2 regions of the Aneurinibacillus thermoaerophilus genome follow, and region 1 is predicted to be linked to the other one. Evidence: riboswitches for the same ligand, from Rfam matches in the RefSeq annotation. Region 1 holds a riboswitch; the other holds the start of a gene.

Region 1 (7,729 bases):
CATTCCTCCAAGTTAGGCTGTATGTATTCTGCTCTTGCCATCTTCTCCACTCCCTGCGTTTAATTGGCGTTGTTTTTATTCTTTTATATATTTTAGCAAAATATTCTACCATAGAAGAAGGCAACTCTTATACGATAAAAAAGCTTCCCCGACATGGAGAAGCTTTTGATAATGCCTATTTGGTTAAAACCGGCGGTTCGCTGTCAAAGGCGCATTCTTCAATTTCAAAACCAAGATCTTCAATCATCTCATGATCCAACTGCGTTTTCTGACCATCTGTCGTTAAATAGTCGCCGACAAAAATGGAGTTTGCGGCGTACAATCCCATCGGTTGCAAATGGCGCAGATTTACTTCCCGTCCACCAGAAATGCGTATTTCTTTTGTCGGATTAATATAACGGAAAAGCGCCAGCACTTTCAAGCATTTTAAAGCGCCGATTTTCGGCATGTTTCCCAGAGGAGTACCCGGAATAGCGTTCAAAAAGTTTACTGGTATAGAATCGGCATTTAATTCGCGAAGCGCGTTCGCCATATCGACGATTTCCTCGTCTGTTTCACCCATACCAATAATCACACCCGAACAAGGAGACATGCCCACTTCCTTCACCGCATTAATGGTGTTGATTCGATCATCATATGTATGTGTCGACGTAATATTGGCATGGTGACTCGCCGCTGTGTTAATATTGTGATTAAAGCGGTCGACACCTGCTTCCTTCAATCTCCTCGCTTGCTCTGGAGTAATAAGCCCAAGACAAGCACAAATTTTCATATTATGCTGTTCTTTAATCTCCCGCACGGCCTGGATTACATTATCCACTTCCTTGTCGGTCGGACGGCGTCCGCTCATCACGATGCAATATGTACCCGCTTTCGCTTCTTTCGCCTTTCGTGCACCATCTACCAATACATCTTTGGATAATTGCGGATATTTTTCGATTGGTGCGTTTGATACAATTGATTGGGAACAGTACCCACAATCTTCCGGGCACAGCCCACTCTTAGCGTTAATAATCATATTCAACTTTACTTTATTGCCGTAATAATGGCTGCGGATACGGTACGCCCCCTGAAGCAATGACAATACTTCCGTGTCCGGCGCATGCAGAATGCCGAGCGCTTCTTCTTTTGTCAATTCTTTCCCTGCCAGTACTTCCTCCGCCAACGCAATCCAATCCGTCTTCGGCTTCGTATCTAATACAGGTGTCAGCATGGCTCCTCCTCTTTATTGTCAACTTAATTTTAATTATTAGTTAACACTAATTATAAAGAGAAATTGTTTAATATGTCAACCAAACAAGTTATGATAGATAACAAAATAGCACCCTATCTTTGATGATAGGGTGCCGCTGAATTTTCTCCATCCATTAGTTGCGGAAGAAGTTCTTGATAGAATATAGCGTCGTGGCGCGGTTCATTGCCGCAATTGATGTTGTGAGCGGAATGCCTTTCGGGCAGGATTGCACGCAGTTTTGGGAATTACCGCAATCCGTAATTCCACCTTCGCCCATCAGGGCTTCCAGACGCTCTTCTTTGTTCATTTTACCGGTCGGATGTTCATTGAACAATCGAACCTGGGAAATGGCAAACGCGCCAATAAACGGAGACTTATCGTTTACGTTCGGGCAAGCCTCCAAGCACACGCCACAAGTCATGCAGCGAGAGAGCTCATATGCCCATTGGCGATCCACTTCCGGCATACGCGGGCCAGGTCCGAGATCATGCGTACCATCGATCGGAATCCACGCTTTTACCCGTTTCAACGCGTCGAACATGCGGCTTCGGTCTACCGCTAAATCACGCATTACCGGGAATGTTCTCATCGGTTCAAGACGAATCGGCTGTTCCAATTTGTCAACGAGCGCTGTACAAGATTGACGAGGTTTTCCGTTAATGACCATAGAGCATGCGCCGCAAACCTCTTCCAGACAGTTCATCTCCCAAACAACCGGAGCTACTTTTTTACCGTCCACCGTTACAGGATTGCGCTGAATTTCCATCAGACAGCTAATGATGTTCATATTCGGACGGTAAGGGATTTTGAATTCTTGTTTATATGGAGTTCCATCAGGACCATCCTGACGAGTAATAATCAAATGAATCGTTTTTTGTTGTTCGGCCATTTTATTTCACCTCTCTTTTAATGAGCTACTTCTTCTCAGCCACCGTGCTCTTCTTCGAGTAGTCGCGTTTACGAGGCTTAATGAGAGAAATATCAACATCTTCATACGAAATCTTCGGAGCTTTTGTCTCCGGATCGAAGTTCGCCATTGTTGTCTTCAAGAAGTTCTCATCGTCGCGTTCTGGGAATTCCGGCTTATAATGAGCGCCACGACTTTCGTTACGCATAAGCGCACCGATTGTAATTACACGGGCAAGCACAAGCATATTCCACAGCTGACGAGTGAAAGAAGCGCCTGTATTGCTCCACTTTGATGTATCGTTAATATTAATGTTTTGATAGCGCTCCATAAGCTCCTGAATTTTCTCGTCCGTCTTCTTCAATTTGTCATTGTAACGAACAACCGTTACGTTGTCGGTCATCCACTCGCCGAGTTCTCTATGCAGCAGATATGCGTTCTCCGTACCGCTTGTCATGCTTGTAATGCGATCGTACTTCTCCTGCTCTTTCTTCAGCTGAGCATCGAAGAAAGTGGAGGATACGTCTTCAGAGGACTTGTCTAGGCCTTTGATATATTCGATCGCCTTCGGCCCTGCCACCATACCGCCGTATACCGCTGACAGAAGCGAGTTTGCACCCAGACGGTTTGCACCATGCTGTGAATAATCACACTCACCTGCGGCAAACAGCCCCGGAATGTTGGTCATCTGGTTGTAATCAACCCACAGACCGCCCATGGAATAGTGAACAGCAGGGAAAATTTTCATCGGAACTTTACGCGGATCATCACCAACGAACTTCTCGTAAATCTCGATGATTCCCCCTAGCTTAACATCCAGCTCATGCGGATCTTTGTGGGACAGATCAAGATATACCATGTTCTCGCCGTTGATGCCGAGCTTCAGATCAACACAAACATGGAAGATTTCGCGTGTTGCGATGTCACGAGGCACCAGGTTACCATAAGCCGGATATTTTTCTTCAAGGAAATACCAAGGCTTACCATCTTTATAAGTCCAGACACGTCCACCTTCACCACGGGCAGATTCGGACATCAGACGTAGCTTATCGTCTCCCGGGATTGCGGTCGGGTGAATCTGAATGAACTCGCCGTTCGCATATGTTGCACCCTGCTGATAAACAGCAGAAGCAGCCGTACCTGTATTGATAATAGAGTTTGTAGATTTACCGAAGATGATGCCAGGGCCACCTGTCGCAAGGATAACCGCATCGGCTCTGAATGCTTTAATCTCCATGGAGCGGAGGTTCTGTGCCACGATACCGCGGCATATGCCTTCGTCATCCTGAACGATGGAGAGGAATTCCCAGCCTTCATATTTCGTAACAAGGCCGTTCACTTCCCAGCGACGCACTTGCTCATCCAACGCATACAGAAGCTGCTGACCGGTTGTCGCACCTGCAAATGCTGTACGGTGATGCTGCGTACCACCAAAACGACGGAAATCAATAAGACCTTCCGACGTACGGTTAAACATAACACCCATGCGGTCAAACATATAAATGATACCAGGTGCCGCTTCACACATCGCCTTTACTGGAGGCTGATTCGCAAGGAAGTCGCCACCGTAAATCGTATCGTCAAAGTGAATCCACGGGGAATCGCCTTCACCTTTTGTATTTACTGCTCCGTTAATACCGCCCTGTGCACAAACAGAGTGAGAGCGTTTTACAGGAACCAGAGAAAACAGCTCAACCGAATAGCCGGCTTCGGAAGCTTTAATGGTTGACATCAAACCCGCGAGACCGCCGCCAACTACGATAATTTTACCTTTATTCATGCTCTAACCCCCTATTTCTGGATCGCTTGTGCTACATCAACGGGATTCGCGAAAGCAAACAGAGCCATTAATCCCATAGCAGACATAAACACGAACACAACCATTGTTACGTAAGTGGAGATACGCTGCGCGCGCGGCCCAACCGTAATGCCCCAGCTTACTGCAAAACTCCACAAACCGTTCGCGAAGTGGAATGTTGCGGACAGAAGACCGACAATATAGAATGCCAACATAACCGGATTAGCCAAAATTTCATTCATCAGGGTAAACAAACCGGTGGCTTCAACCCTGCCAAGCACCATTTGCATTTTTGTTTCCCAAACATGCCATGTAATGAAAATAAGCGTGATAACACCGGTTACACGCTGTAGCATAAACATTACGTTGCGGAAATAACCATAGTTACCTACATTGTTTTTAGCTTGGAAAGCAATATAAAGGCCATAAATACCGTGATACAGAATAGGCAAGAAAATGAAGAGAATTTCAATGAGCGCGAGGAAAGGAAGTCCTTCCATAATCTCTACACGTTCAAGAAAAGCGGATTCACCGCGTGTCGCATAGTAGTTCGTTAATAAATGAACGAATAAGAAACCGCCAATCGGTACAACCCCTAAAAGGGAATGGAGTTTACGGTTAAAAAAATGGCGGTGATTCGTCGTTGCCATTTCACAAATTCCCCCTTTCAAAAGGATCCACTCAGTTTTTTCTAATTTGACACCTTTTTCACAAAATCATTCTGCACCAGCCACTCTCTCTCCAACATCCGAACTATCCTAGAACCCCTACCACTACACTTCTCTTTCTATAATTCCCCCCTTACCCGCTCTACTTTACATGAAGAAAAGCTTCCTGAGGAAGCCTTAAGCAATAAATGAAGACTTTGTGACAAATTCATTTTACTCCTAGTAGGGGGTACCGTCAAGGAAAGCGGTAGACAAATTGTCGAAATTACCCGATAACCACTCCGCATTTATCGGGGCGCGGCAGACTGTGTAAAAGTGCTGGAATAATATTTTTCAATAAATTGTTCTACAAGCGGCCCGATCTTCACAAATTCGACAAGAAACCCATCATGTCCGTATATAGATTCGACGAAATGATATTCCACTTCTTTTCCGGCCGCACGAAGCATTTTCACCACTTCTTCCTGATGATCGGCCGGATACAGCAAATCGTTAGAGATAGCGATTGACAATACGCGGGCCTGAATCCGTTCAAGGGCCGCCTCAATGCCCCCCCGCCCGCGGCCGATATCATGCGAATCCATCGCTTTCAACAGGTAAAGATAACTATTCGCATCAAAGCGGTTAACCAGTTTTTGTCCTTGATAGCGCAGGTAGCTTTCAATATTAAATGTCGAATCAAAATGGGTAACATCGCGCTCATCTTTTAAACGTCGACCGAAACGGTATTCAAACAATTCTGCGGTGCGGTACGTAATCATACCAAGCATTCGCGCGATGGATAAACCGTTCACAGGACCTTTTCCAGGGTAATAATTTCCGTTTTTCCATTCCGGATCGCAAAGGATCGCTTGCCGTCCTACATCGTTATAAGCGATAGCAACAGCGGACAGCCGTGTGGAGGTCGCAATGGGAATAATCAAATGGGCCATCTCTGGATACATGACCGCCCATTCATATACTTGCATCCCCCCCATTGAGCCACCGATAATTGCTAGCAGTTTATTGATACCCAGTTTTCGTACCATTAAATACTGAAGCTTCACCATATCTCGTATCGTTACAACCGGAAAATCAGTGCCATACGGCTGTCCCGTCTCCGGGTTCACAGAAGCTGGGCCGGTCGTCCCTGCACATCCGCCCAGCACGTTAGAGGTGACGACGAAATATTGATTCGTATCGATATAGCGCCCAGGGCCGATTAAGCCTTCCCACCATCCCGGTGTTTTCTCGTCTCCAACGGCGCGCGCATCTCCGGTCAGCGCGTGGCATACAAGAATAGCATTCGTTTTATCCTTATTTAATATTCCGCACGCTTCATACGCGATTTCCACCTGTTTTAACGTTTCTCCACACTCCAGCGTAATCTCGTCAATCACCATCTTTTGCTGCATGCGCCTTCACTCCTTTCTTCTCTTCCTCTGTTTTTTCAAGCGTCGCATTTGTCTATCATATAAAAAACGCCACTTCCAATAAGGAAGAGGCGCTTGTGTCGCATATTACCTCCCCTTATCTTTCAGAGCGCATACCGCTCTGCTGGAATTAGCACCTTGTCCGCAAGCATATGCGGGGTTGCCGGGTTTCATCGGGCCAGTCCCTCCACCTCTCTTGATAAGAGCACTTTCGTATGATTCCATCTTTAATTTTAGGTTAGGTTAGTTCAATACTAAGATTTTTACTGACTAATGTCAATATTGACAACATCTTAATCAAATTTGTAAACTTATTTATAAAAAATGTTAACAAATTATCTCATATTTAAGGAGAGCACAGATGGGAAAAACAAGTTTAAAAATGATGATTCTTTCGGCTTTATTTTGCGCAATTATCGCCGTATGCGCCCAAATTTCAATTACCTTCTTGCCGCCGGTGCCGTTTACAATGCAAAATTTCGCCGTCGCGTTGACTGTGGTGATTCTGGGGCGACGGTACGGTACATTAGCTATTCTGCTTTATATTTTGGTTGGAGCCATCGGCGTACCGGTTTTCGCTAAATTTAACGCAGGTCTTCCCGTTCTAGTCGGACCAACCGGCGGGTATCTCATCGGCTATATCGTTTCCGCCTTTGTTATGGGGACAATGATAGACCGTGGAAAGCTAACTTTCATGAAAGCGTTCATTGTAAATATAGTAGGCCTTGCCATTATCCACGTTGCAGGCGTTATACAACTTAAATTAGTGGGCAGCATGACATGGGATAAAGCAATCGGGATAGACATAACATTCATTCTGCCTGACTTAATCAAAATCATCCTTGCTTCTTACATCGGTATTCAAGTTCGCCGGCGCCTTGCGCTCGCAGGACTGCTTCCAAATTCGCTAAACAACGAAAAAATTGTCGCCTAAACGTGTAAAAAGCTCGCGGGTGCGCCCGCGAGCTTTTCTTATTGCAGCGATTGCTGCACAACATTCACTTGCTGATTCACTGACCAGCCACCAGCAAACACTTAATAAACAACAGCTTTTTCCTTCGTATCCAAGCCAAACACAGTATGCAGATTGCACACTGCTTTTTCCATGTCTTCGAGCGGTACTACGCATGAGACCTTAATTTCAGAAGTCGAAACCATTTTAACCTCTACTCCGGCTTCAGCAAGGCATGTAAACATTCTCGCTGCTACCCCTGGATTCGTAATCATGCCAGCGCCTACAATCGATACTTTAGCCAGTTCCTTTTCTGCCACCACATAACCGAACTGCAACGTATCCCGTTGCTTATGCAATACATCTAACGTTTTCTTAACTTCATCTCCGCTTACGGAAAACGAGACATTTGTGGTCTCCGCTTCATACGAACTTTGGACAATGATATCAACATTAACATGTTCAGCTGCCAGTACTGCAAACAAGTTTGACAGCGTATCTACCTTTGCCGGCATATCGACTACAGTTATTTTAGCTACATTTTTATCGTAAGCAACTCCGCTAATGACAAGCCCTTGTTCCATATCTGCTTCCTCCTCGATAATGGTTCCTTCCTCTTCACTAAAGCTTGAACGTACAGTAAGGCACACTTGATGCTGCTTTGCACATTCCACCGCCCTCGGATGAAGCACCCCCGCACCAAGCGTTGCCAACTCCAACATTTCATCATAAGAAATGCGGGCCAATTTACGAGCGGA
Region 2 (7,729 bases), 1.4 Mb from region 1:
CCTTCTCATACTTCGTGCGCAAAAATCGGGTCATCCAGAAAAAAAAGCTACGCGCTACGTACTTTTCCAACGCCCCCATCGAACCTGAAGTGTCCATCATTGCGATGATAACCGCGTTGGAGTGTGGTCTGACGATTTCTTCCCATGTTTTGAAACGCAAATCTTCATCAATAATGTTTTTAATTCCTTTGTATCCTTCTCGCGCATTGCGACGCAGCGCCTCCAAAATCGTACGCTTTTTGTCAATATTTCCTATCAGTCCTTTTTTCCTTACATCATTAAAGCGAATATCGGTAACGATCACTTGATCCTCTTGTTTTTGTTGAAGATTCGGCAATTCCATTTCGGCGAATAGCATCTCTTCCAGCTCTTCTACTGAAATCTCCGCCTCATAGTAATCTATGCCAGGCTGATCGCCTGCGCCCGGCCCCTGACCCGCTCCGCTTTCTCGTGCAATCACGTCGCCAACTTTAGAATCGCCATCACCTTGGCCGACATGTTTACTTTTGTTGTAATTATATCTAATACGATATTCATCAAGAGAACGGATCGGGATTTTTACAACATCCCGTCCGTTCGACATAACAATGCTTTCTTCATTTATTAAATCAGGAAGATTTTGTTTGATTGCTTCCTTCACCTTTTCCTGGTGGCGTTGCTGATCCTGATGACCTTTACGGTGCAGCGACCAATCTTCACGTGAAATGATAAACGGTGGTTCTTGTTTCATAAAATTTCCCCCTTTTTCACCGCTTATCGATTCAAAAGACTGCCCACATAACGCAAGAGTTCGTTTGCACAAATCGGGCAGTATCCATGCTCGTCAATCAAGCGCGCGGTTACTTCATTTACTTTCTTCAACTGCACTTCGTCCGGCGTTTTGGTTGAGGTCGTGATTTTGACAACATCTTTCAAATCAGCAAATAACTTCTTCTCGATCGCTTCGCGCAGTCGTTCATGACTGTTATAGTCGAATCGCTTGCCTTTACGCGCATAAGCAGAAATCCGGATGAGTATCTCTTCACGGAATGCTTTTTTCGCATTCTCCGAGATGCCAATCTGTTCCTCAATCGACCGCATAAGTTTTTCATCCGCGTCCATTTCTTCACCGGTAATAGGGTCACATACCTTCGTTTTGTTGCAATAGGACTCTACGTTATCAAGATAGTTATCCAAAAGGGTTTTCGCAGATTCTTCATACGAGTAAACAAACGCTTTTTGTACTTCTTTTTTGGCTAACTCGTCATACTCCTTGCGCGCAATGTTAATGAATGTAAGGTAGCGTTCTTTATCTTCCTTTGTAATGGTAGGTGACTGATCCAAGCCATCCTTGAGCGCCCGCAAAATATCAAGGGCATTGATGCATTCGGTATCGCGGCGAATAAGAGCACTAGAAATACGATTAATAACATAACGCGGGTCAATGCCAGACATGCCCTCATCCGGAAATTCGCTTTGCAGTTCCTTAATGTCTGAGTCTTTGAATCCTTCCACAGCGTCCCCGTTATACAACCGCATTTTCTTCAACAAATCAACGCCCTGCTTCTTCGATTCCTTCAAGCGTGTCAAAGTGGAGAAAATCGCTGCAGCACGCAGGGAATGCGGCGCGATATGGACGTGTCCAAGGTCGCTTTGTCTAATTAGCTTCCCATAAATTTTCTCCTCATCCGATACGCGCAAGTTATACGGAATGCGCATCACGATCATCCGGGATTGGAGGGCTTCATTTTTCTTATTACTGATAAATGCTTTGTACTCTGATTCGTTTGTATGGGCAACGATAAGCTCGTCAGCGGAAATAAGGGCGAAACGGCCAGCTTTAAAGTTTCCTTCTTGGGTAAGCGAAAGCAAATTCCAGAGGAATTTCTCATCGCACTTCAGCATCTCCTGAAATTCCATCAGACCACGATTCGCTTTGTTCAATTCCCCGTCAAAACGATACGCGCGCGGGTCAGATTCGGAGCCATACTTTATAATCGTTGAAAAGTCGATGCTTCCCGTAAGATCGGCAATATCCTGCGATTTCGGATCAGACGGACTAAATGTTCCAATGCCGCACCGTTTTGCTTCCGAGAAAACGATGCGTTCGACTGGCATATCTTCGATGTGACCGCCATATTCTGTTTCAAGACGCATCTGGTTATATGGAGACAGATTACCTTCAATCTTAATGCCAAGCTCCCTTTCGAATTCCGGGCGCAATTCATGCGGTATCAAATGTAGCGGATCTTCCTGCATCGGGCAATCTTTAATCGCGTATACCGCTCCTTCATCGGTGCGTGTATACTGTTCAAGGCCGCGCTTAAGCATCGTAACAATGGTTGATTTTCCTCCGCTGACCGGTCCCATCAACAACAAAATCCTCTTACGAACATCAAGACGCATAGCGGCTGAATGGAAATACTCCTCCACCAACTTCTCAATCGCACGGTCTAGGCCAAAAATTTCATCGCTAAAAAATTTATATCGTTTCGTGCCGTCTTCATTATATTCAATCCCGGCGTGCTTAATCATGTTATACACCCGGGCGTGTGCGGTCTGGGCCACGTGCGGATTCTTTCTTACGATCTCTAAGTACTCAGCGAATGTTCCTTCCCATTTTATCTTTTCTTCACGTGCACGGTGTTCTGCAATCCGCTTCAGGATATCCATCGGGCACTCCTCTCCTTTTCTTCTACGGAATGGTCATTCTTAGGGCGCTTTTTACTATCTTATTCTGAAAATGCAGATGACATGCTAGCAGGTTTTTCACCATAAAGATTTTTATCCGGCTTACATACTTGCAAAAACCCTTGCTATTCCAGCTATAACATATGACCATTTGTATAAAGTTAAGCCAGTAGTTCTTATTAGTATTTATATATATATGACGGAACGACCCGAATGTAGAATCACTGCTTAAGCAAAAATTGCAGGCAGGGTATTAAAAAACACCAGCCCCGCTATAGGTCTGGTGTTTCAACTTATATCCCGATTCAATTTATTTGTCGTATGTAGCACCATGCAACACTTCGTAAATTTCCAGTTGCGATCCGGTAGCCGGATTATTGTTGGAAGCGTGCGCATGAGCCTGACGAAATCCTTCGCTTTCGGTCCACGCTCGGAACGATTCTTCACTATCCCATTTCGTATACACGATCTGCTTGTCCGCACCTTTTGCGCTTAAAAACTGGAATTCCAGACAACCGGGTACCTGTTTCATCCGCTCCACGCTTTTAGCAAACATCTCTGCCATCCGCTCCTTGCCTTCAGCGGGGACTTGCAACACATTCATCACAACATACATTTGTAAAGCTCACCTCCGTAAAGTATCGCTCCTTTTCAATATAGCAAATCACTCCGTTAATTTCCAATGTAAGCGCATTATCTTTAACAAGATTGTCTTTTCTGCGATATTCCAAAGTATGACACAATCCATTATAATAAAGATGAAATAGGCTTGGGAAAGGAGACAAAGAAATGGTTATCATCTTGCTTGTCTCAGTCATGTTACTTGGTGCGATCTTCACAGCTGGTTATAACGAAGACAAAACTTGGGGACTATGAAATATAAGAACTCCGCATCTTTTATAAAGAGCGGAGTTCTTGCGTTAGGCAAAAAGGGCAAGCCGGTTGTCTCGCTTCTTAGAATACCGGAATAACTGCACCTTTATATTTTTCTTCGATAAACTTCTTCACATCGTCTGATTTCAGTACTTGAATCAGCTTCTTAATCTCCTCGCGGTTTTCATCGCCTTCTCTAACAGCGATAATGTTAGCAAACGTTTTGGCGGCCTCGGAATCTTTGTTTTCTACCGCAAGCGCCTGGTCGAACGTCAGACCGCCTTCCATCGCGTAGTTTCCATTAATGACTGCGTAATCCACTTCATTGATCGCCCGCGGCAGCATGGAAGCTTGCATTTCCGTAATTTTGATCTTTTTCGGATTCTGGATAATATCCTGTTTCGTCAAGCTGTTTAGCTCTTTGCCGGGCGTCAGTTTAATCCAGCCTTTCGATTCCAGCAATTTCAATGCGCGTGCACCGTTGGATACATCGTCTGGAATCGCTACAACTGCACCTTGTTTCGGTTCAGGCGCCTTTTCTTTGCCTGGGTACAGTCCCATCGGTTCCAAGTGAATGCCATCCAATGCTTTGATATGAGTGCCATGTTTTTTATTGAAATCTTCAAGATAAGGAATGGTTTGGAAATAGTTCGCATCAAGCTGTTTTTCTTCAAGCGCCGTGTTCGGCAGCACATAGTCTGTAAATTCTTTTACTTCCATCTCCACGCCTTGCTCTTTTAATTTATCCTGTACAAACTTAAGAATTTCCGCATGCGGAACAGAGCTTGCACCGACCACAATTTTCTTCCCATTACCTTCCCCGCCGCATGCCGCGAGCAAACCGACGGTGAGCAACAAAACGACAGATACAATCCATTTTTTCATCGTCTTTTACCCCTCTTTACTCTCAATTCATTTCTAATTTTCTATGTCTGGCAAAGGTGTCGGTTCGTATCGCGCACATGGGCCCGATATGCGTGATACAAAAACCCCTCTCCGGCAGAGCGAAGAGGGGTTATATCTTAACCTCGAACTCTTATCTGCCAGGATAGAAAAATCCTGCTGGAATTGGCACAGCATTTTCCGCTCAAGGAAAATCCGCTGCCGGGCTTCATTGGGCCAGTCCCTCCGCCTCTCTCGATAAGCGAGAAATATTTAATTATTATGCTGAGAACTATATTACGTGTCTTATGCACTCTTGTCAATTATTTTTCTAATAAAATGTTTTTGTTAATTATTCGGAAAAAATTCCGTTGCGTGAAATAAGTTGATCGTACAGCTCTTGCAGCGTACCGGAAGCATCCACCCGGTATTGTGGCACACCGCGATCAATCTTGTAATCTTCGACAAGAAATGTCTTCAAACCAACTTCCGCCGCTACCATATCCTGTTGCATATCATTGCCGACCATGATAGCATACTTCGGCTTTATGCCAATCCGTTCACAAATTTCCAGGAAATATTTTGGGTTCGGCTTACAATAATGGGATGACTCAAAAACGGTTACATGAATAAAATCATTTTCCTTGAGACCAGCCCACTTCATCCGCTCGCGAATAGCAACGTCGGGAAATATCGGATTGGTAGCCACAACAAGCTTGTAGCCCTGCTTTTTCGCTTCCTCTACGACTTGAAGCGCGTACGGGTGCGGTTCAATATCTTCCTTCAACCGCGGAAACTCTTCCGCATAAAACTTATCAAACACAGGCCAGATGGCTTCCTGTTCTAAGCCGCACAACGAAAGGAAATGGTCACGGAAAATCTCTTCGTTCGTCCGTTCTGCCCTGTCATCTGTCATCATGTACTTGGTCGCCTGCCACACAGACTTGACCAACAATTCCGGATCGACAATATGAGCGGTATATTCCCCCAGCCTCTTCATATACCTGTGAACAAAAGCTTCTGTGTCCAATGCCAACAACGTTCCGTCCAGATCAAATAGCATCGCTCTTTCCGCCATTCCCGGATCCTCCTTTTACTGTTTCCACTGCTGAGCGATATGCTCTTTCTATTCTTGTACAAATCCCGATAATTGCAGCCTGTCTGTTTCGCACGGTCGATAATAATGAACATGCGGAATTTATTCCTTCGATAATATATACCTCCAAACTTCTGTATCCCGTTTTACTTCATGCCAGGGTAACCTATTTGTCTAAGACCTTCATACAATACAATCGCCGCTGTATTAGACAGATTAAGTGAACGAGTCGCATCGCCCATCGGGATGCGTATCGTTTGTCCGGGATATTGCGAAAGAATCTCTTGCGGAATACCGGTTGTTTCCTTACCGAAAACAAAAAAATCACCATCCCTGTATTCTACCTCGGAATGGTATCTCGCTCCACTCGTCTCGACAAAAAAGAGCCGTCCTTCCCTGTGCTGCGCTGCGAAATCGGCGAACGATTTATAGTATGTAATATCGACCGCATGCCAATAATCAAGCCCTGCCCGCTTTAAATATCTATCGTCCGTGGAAAAACCGAGCGGCTCGATTAAATGAAGCTTTGTCCCGGTCGCCGCACACGTGCGGGCGATATTGCCCGTATTGGCCGGTATAAGCGGCTCATGCAACACGATGTTAAACGCCATTCACCTGTTCACCTCATCTTTATCATAGCACATTCTTTGTAAAACAGAAATGAACGTACTTTCGTCTGTTGCTTTTCATCATAATATGTAAAAAAGAGCCGCTGCGCAAAATTGCGGCCCTTCTCTTCGCATTCCTTTATTTCGTCTTCACTACATATGTGCTGGCTATCTTGTCATGCCAAGCCTGTTTTTGCTTGTCGAATCCGGCCCATATAAACCCGAGGAAAAATACAATGGCGGATAGGATTTTGCCGATTGTCTCTCTTAAGACAACCGCGCCCCAACCTGCCGCGCTGCCATCCGTCCGCACTACTTTGACCCCAATAATCATTTTGCCAAGCGTCTGCCCATACAAACCAGTAAGGATAATGTAGTAGGCAAGCCCGATAAGATTCTCTATATTCCACTCTACGGAAAATGTCTCGGACGAAGTTAACCCTAAAATATACATAACTGCCATCAGCACAATAGCGTCAATCAAGGCTGCCAAAAAACGAATCCAAAATCCGGCGTACCGCATGCTTTCATGTTCCATAAGCACTCCTCCTTTTGCCCGGTTGCCACCAATGTATGAACTACGGACGATAAATATACTCGAGGCTTGGTGTCCGTCTTTCTTCTTTCAGAACATCGGGTAAAGACTGCAAATTCAATGAAAAAAGTTTAGCCGAGAAAGACGAGAATATTTTAGAAAAGCCGAACGGCTCTTCGTAGCGAACAACCGTTGCTTCCTGCAAACCGGCCATTTTTCGTGCCGCCTCAGTCGCATCTTCCAATGTGCCAAATTCGTCAACCAAACCGTTCGCTTTCGCCTGCTTTCCTGTATATACCCTGCCATCGGCAAGTTGAAGAACCTTTTCCCGTGGCATCTTTCGGCCTTCCGCAATTACTGAAACAAACTGCTGATAACTTTCATTAATCATATTTTGCAATAATGCCTGTTCATCTTGCGTCATTTCGCGCATCGGATTTCCAATATCCTTGAACTTACCACTCTTAATTACAACTTCTTTAACCCCGTATTTTTCTGCAAGCTCACCGTAGTTCAAATACGAAGCGATCACGCCGAGACTACCAGTCAGCGTGGACGGATTGGCAAAGATTTTATCTCCAGCTGTTGCAATATAATAGCCGCCAGAGGCCGCATATGAACCCATGCTAATAACAATCGGCTTTTTCGTTTCCGCTTTAATCTGTTTGAGTTTACGATACAATTCATCCGTCGGAACAACTGCTCCGCCCGGCGAGTTAATCCGAATAACGAACGCTTTAACCTTCGGGTCATCCTTCCCCTGGTTCAACTGGGAAATAAGCGCTTCGTAATCAAATGAACTATTCCAGCTTGTTTCTTCCGAGATCACGCCTTCTACATATAGTTGCAATATCTTGTCGGAGCCGCTTCCTGATACGATTTCCTCTTGCCACAATTTCGGGGCAGAAGCAGATATCGTATCGCCCCGCAATATTTGAAGGAACAGCGCCGCTCCTACTATGACTACAACGATTGCAAGCGCAATCCACCTCCGTTTGTTCATATTGCTCATAACAATCATTCACTTCCTCCTTATCTGCATATCATCCTTCCTCTTTTCTTTAC

The links. Region 1 has a riboswitch for S-adenosylmethionine ahead of metX (homoserine O-acetyltransferase MetX). Riboswitches for the same ligand answer to the same signal wherever they lie in the genome.
Region 2: linked by a shared signal. The riboswitch ahead of K3F53_RS03725 (MetQ/NlpA family ABC transporter substrate-binding protein) and the one ahead of metX (homoserine O-acetyltransferase MetX) in region 1 are both predicted to bind S-adenosylmethionine.

Annotation. Positions count from the first base shown of each region.
Region 1 covers NZ_CP080764.1:2,919,620-2,927,348, forward strand. The annotation lists gene K3F53_RS15080 (acyl-CoA thioesterase) at 1-41, opposite strand, end outside; gene bioB (biotin synthase BioB) at 176-1,213, opposite strand; gene sdhB (succinate dehydrogenase iron-sulfur subunit) at 1,368-2,123, opposite strand; gene sdhA (succinate dehydrogenase flavoprotein subunit) at 2,149-3,921, opposite strand; gene K3F53_RS15100 (succinate dehydrogenase cytochrome b558 subunit) at 3,933-4,589, opposite strand; gene metX (homoserine O-acetyltransferase MetX) at 4,895-6,001, opposite strand; SAM riboswitch class I at 6,114-6,225, opposite strand; gene K3F53_RS15110 (biotin transporter BioY) at 6,381-6,953, shown strand; gene K3F53_RS15115 (aspartate kinase) at 7,055-7,729, opposite strand, start outside.
Region 2 covers NZ_CP080764.1:686,787-694,515, reverse strand. The annotation lists gene yhbH (sporulation protein YhbH) at 1-730, opposite strand, end outside; gene K3F53_RS03735 (PrkA family serine protein kinase) at 754-2,652, opposite strand; gene K3F53_RS03730 (antibiotic biosynthesis monooxygenase family protein) at 2,981-3,286, opposite strand; gene K3F53_RS03725 (MetQ/NlpA family ABC transporter substrate-binding protein) at 3,625-4,428, opposite strand; SAM riboswitch class I at 4,577-4,690, opposite strand; gene K3F53_RS03720 (HAD family hydrolase) at 4,778-5,503, opposite strand; gene trmL (tRNA (uridine(34)/cytosine(34)/5-carboxymethylaminomethyluridine(34)-2'-O)-methyltransferase TrmL) at 5,668-6,132, opposite strand; gene K3F53_RS03710 (RDD family protein) at 6,269-6,667, opposite strand; gene sppA (signal peptide peptidase SppA) at 6,708-7,685, opposite strand.